One region of the Alteribacillus bidgolensis genome, then DNA from elsewhere that is predicted to be linked to it. Evidence: riboswitches for the same ligand, from Rfam matches in the RefSeq annotation. Region 1 holds a riboswitch; the other holds the start of a gene.

The links. A riboswitch is a leader RNA that binds a small molecule or an ion and turns the genes downstream of it on or off. The one in region 1 is predicted to bind cobalamin.
Region 2: another riboswitch for cobalamin. It lies ahead of CEF16_RS03065 (ABC transporter substrate-binding protein); the one in region 1 lies ahead of cobJ (precorrin-3B C(17)-methyltransferase).

The regions. Positions count from the first base shown of each region.
Region 1 covers NZ_KZ614149.1:798,247-800,441, reverse strand. Annotated here, with positions in the region: gene cobJ (precorrin-3B C(17)-methyltransferase) at 1-1,132, opposite strand, end outside; cobalamin riboswitch at 1,313-1,510, opposite strand; gene CEF16_RS04120 (cold-shock protein) at 1,696-1,893, opposite strand; gene CEF16_RS04115 (hypothetical protein) at 2,148-2,195, shown strand, end outside.
Region 2 covers NZ_KZ614149.1:572,028-574,222, forward strand. Annotated here, with positions in the region: gene CEF16_RS03060 (class I SAM-dependent methyltransferase) at 1-679, shown strand, start outside; cobalamin riboswitch at 738-925, shown strand; gene CEF16_RS03065 (ABC transporter substrate-binding protein) at 1,055-2,029, shown strand; gene CEF16_RS03070 (FecCD family ABC transporter permease) at 2,013-2,195, shown strand, end outside.

The DNA of each region.
Region 1 (2,195 bases):
GCGGCTCATCCGTTTCTAGAGACACCTGTAAATAGTGGCTGGTTGTATAGGAAACTTCCCCCTTTTCACCAATTACCTCTGCTAAGAAAGCAAGCTGCTTTGCATTCACTTTTTTATTCCATACGCCTGGAGAAACAGCAAATTCAAAAACAGCCGTTTGTTTAAAAATAGGACTTTCATTTGCGGGCTTTTCAGGAGCTTTCCCCATTACAGCGGAAAGGGCTTCCTCAGCTAGTTCAACTGAGTTCAGGGACGTTAGTTTTTTTGGTGATACGGATGAATTAGCTTCCTCGTCTTTTCCGCCATGCATCGCCCAAGGTTCCGCTTCACGTTTCAAGCGCTGAGCTGGCTTTAAAGGCTGTTTTTCTTCTCCTAATGTATATTTCCGTTGATATCCTCGCGGAGTGATCATTTTTCCATCATAGTAAAATGTAGAATTATTTCCGATAATGACCGTCGTCAGCATTCCAATTTCATACTCAAGCATATGTTCAAGGTCCGTCATAACAATATGCTGTCTTTCTCGAAAAGCGCTTTTCACAAGGCCTACTGGCGTTTTCGGGTCACGGTGTTCTAATAAAATCCGCTGCGTTTCTTCTATTTGGCGTGTTCGTTTACCGCTTTTCGGATTATAAAGAGCGATAATAAAATCCGCTTTTGCTGCTGCTTCTACTCTTGTCATAATGAGTTCCCAAGGAGTTAGGTGGTCGCTGAGGCTGATAGTACAAGCATCATGCATCACCGGAGCACCTAGAAGGGAAGCACAAGAATTAATTGCTGAAACACCAGGTATAATTTCGACACTAATCCCTTCATCCTCTTTCCAGCCTTTTTCAATTAACACTTCGTAAACAAGACCAGCCATCCCGTATAACCCAGCATCTCCACTCGATATAACCGAGACTTTTTTTCCGTTTTCGGCTTGCTTGACAGCTTCTTGGGCTCTGCTTACTTCTTCTGTCATCCCTGTCCGCACTAACTCTTTCCCTTGTATTAAGTGGCTGACAAGATCCATATACGTTTTGTAGCCAATGACACTATCAGAGTCTACAATTGCTTCTTTTGCCCGGTGTGTCATATGGGCTTCATCACCTGGACCAAAGCCAACTACGAATATCTTTCCGGCTGTCATACATATCATCCTTTCATTTTAGAATTAGTGAAAGTTTATGAAACATAAAAAAGCATCTTTAACATTCATGGAGAATGTTAAAGATGCTTAGTATTCACGAGATTAATAGGTTGCTCCTGCGGTCAAACAGAGCAGTGAAAACCCACGCACTTTAACACCTCCCTATGGCCCGTAGGTTAAACGGTGTTGTTGAAAAAGGCAGGTCTCCTGGCTCCTGGTATTCATCAGCTTATCCTTCCCCCCGGTTTATGACGCCGAAAGTGGTTTAGCAAGCAGACAACCCAGTTACAGTGGCGGGACCGCGCCGGTTTTTCACCGGACTTCCCTATTAAGAAAACAGTTTCATAGGCTGTTTTCACCTTTTTCCAATATGCAGTTTTTTATGGTTATAAATATAGTCTATAAAAAACAGACTAGAATAAATTTCTATCATTGTCAATCTAATTTCACTCTTTGTCTCATTTTTCAGCAGACTCTAAAGTGGTATTCAAAAATAAAACCACCAAATAAAGTTTTGGTGGTTTGTATCCGTGCAGATGTTCAAATATATATGCTTGGGTGTATTATTTTTGTACGTTAGCTGCTTGTGGTCCGCGTTGACCGTCCACAATGTCAAAAGAAACGCTTTGTCCTTCTTCTAAAGTTTTAAACCCTTCGTCTTGAATAGCAGAGAAGTGTACGAATACATCGTCAGCACCTTCACGTTCAATAAATCCAAATCCTTTTTCTGCATTAAACCATTTTACTGTACCTTGTTCCATGTTCCATTTCCTCCTTGTGCGTTTAAAACACACAACATTTATTCTTAAATCTTGTTCTACTCTGCGGTAAGACGAAATAGGTTATCCCTTTTTCTAACTTTAAGAAGCATGAACAAACTTAAGTAAATTCACTTTACCATGTTTTTCAAATGAATGCAAGCACTCTTGCCAGAATCTTTTGTGATGCAAATCACAGATAGAATCAATATTTGTTGTTAGACTTTTGTTAAATTAAACAGTTAAGGAGGTTAACTATGCTTGAAGTTGCCCTCACCTTTCCAAATAAAGGGATAAAAGAGATT
Region 2 (2,195 bases), 230 kb from region 1:
TGACCATAGAGACGAAGAAAAAGCAGCAAATGAACTAACTCATATTATGAAATATCTACCGCTTGAAAGAGGGATGAAAGCGATAGATTTATGCTGCGGAAACGGCAGACATGCAAGGTGGCTGGCAAGAAAAGGGCTGCATGTAACCGGTATAGATTTGTCACCAGCTCTATTAAAAAAAGCCATCGATTTAACCTCAGGCCTTCCCGTTCATTATCAGAGAGCAGATATTAGGGATGTGCCTTTGCTGCAGGAGTTTGACGCTGCCTTTAACTTGTTTACGAGTTTTGGATATTTTTCGGATGATGCAGAAAATGAACTTGTATTTACTCGAGCAGCAGAAGCATTGAAAAGCGGGGGCTGGTTTTGTTTCGATTATTTAAACCCTGCTTATGTTAAAAATACACTCGTTCCAAAAGATGAATCCATGAAAGATGGTCTGCACGTTATCCAAGAACGTGAAATCTCACCAGAGTTTGTTTTTAAGCGAATTACAATAAAAGAAGACGACACAAAAAGAGAATATCAGGAAAGTGTTAAGTTATACGAACAGGCGGCTTTAAAAAAAATGCTTGAAAGAAACGATTTTAACGTTTTGCACCTGTTTGGAGATTATGATGCTTCTTCTTATCATAGTGAGAATTCACCTAGACAAATTTTCATATGTCAAAAAAATTAATTAAAAATATATTTCATATGAAGTTTTTTTATGTATAATTAAAAAAGACTGTAAAATAAAATAAACGTATGCTAAAGGTCATACATGAAAATGTATGTTAAAAGGGAAGCCCGGTGTAAATCCGGCACGGTCCCGCCACTGTAATCGCACATTTGAATTTGTTCTTTATGCCACTGTCTAAAAGATGGACGGGAAGGCGAACATTTTCGCGTAAGTCAGGAGACCTGCCTTTAGCACGGTGATGAACCTTCGAGGAAAAGGTGCGGCCGAATGACTGATCTGTGCTGGTTACAGTAACATCAAGAACATTCCGCTCTCCTCTTCGAAGGGGAGTTTTTTTAGTATCCAATTACATATATACAAGGGGGAAATATTATGAAAAGGTGGATAGGATTCATTTTTACTTCTTTTAGTATTTTATTTTTGTCAGCTTGCGGGACGAGTGAAGAAAGTTCTTCTTCTGATATGAACGAAGAAAATGAACAAGAAGAGCAATCAGCTGGAGAATTTCCGATCGAGGTAACAGATGGCAGAGGTGAAGAAGTAAGTATTGATGAAAAGCCTGAGCGTATCGTTAGTCTTGTTCCAAGTAATACAGAAATAGCATTCGCACTAGGGCTAGGTGATGAAATCGTTGGGGTAACAGATTATTGCAATTACCCAGAAGAAGCAACAGAAAAGCAAAGTGTCGGAGATATGGATTTTGATGTGGAAACTCTTCTTTCTTTAGAGCCGGACCTCGTTTTAGCTCACGCTTCTTCGGCTCATGGTTCAGAAGAAGGCTTAAAGCAGATAGAAGAAGCTGGTATTGATGTATTAATCGTAAATGACGCTTCTTCATTTGAAGATGCGTATGGTTCCATCGAAATGATTGCACAAGCTACCGGAACAGAAGAAGAAGCAGAAACGATTATTTCAGATATGAAAGAGGATATCATAGAAATTGAAGAACAGGCAGAAAGTATAACGGAGGATGAGCGCAAAACGGTTTGGGTAGAAATACAGCCGCCTCCTGAAATCTTTACTACGGGACAAGGAACTTTTATAAATGAAATGCTCGAAACGATTAATGCAGAAAACGCAGCTGGAGAGGAAGAAGGCTGGATTCAATATAGTGAAGAAGAGGCAGTTGCGCTTAATCCAGAGGTTATTATAACCACGTACGGACATTATGTAGATGATCCATCAGCTGAAATCAAAGAAAGAGCTGGATGGGAACAGGTGCCTGCTATTGAAAACGATGATATTCATGATATAGACAATGATACTGTAAGTCGTCCTGGTCCGCGGCTGACTGAAGGTACTGAACAATTAGCTGAGCTGGTATATCCAGATGAATTCTCAAACTAGTAAAGCGATCCTTTGTTATTTAATCGGGGCAGTATTTCTTTTCGTTTGTATTAGCATTGGTATTTCAGCGGGCAGTTTATCGATTCCTTTTCTAACGAGTGCGGAAGTTTTATGGCGTTCGCTATGGAATTTGGATATGCCTGTCACAATAAACGAAACACATGCA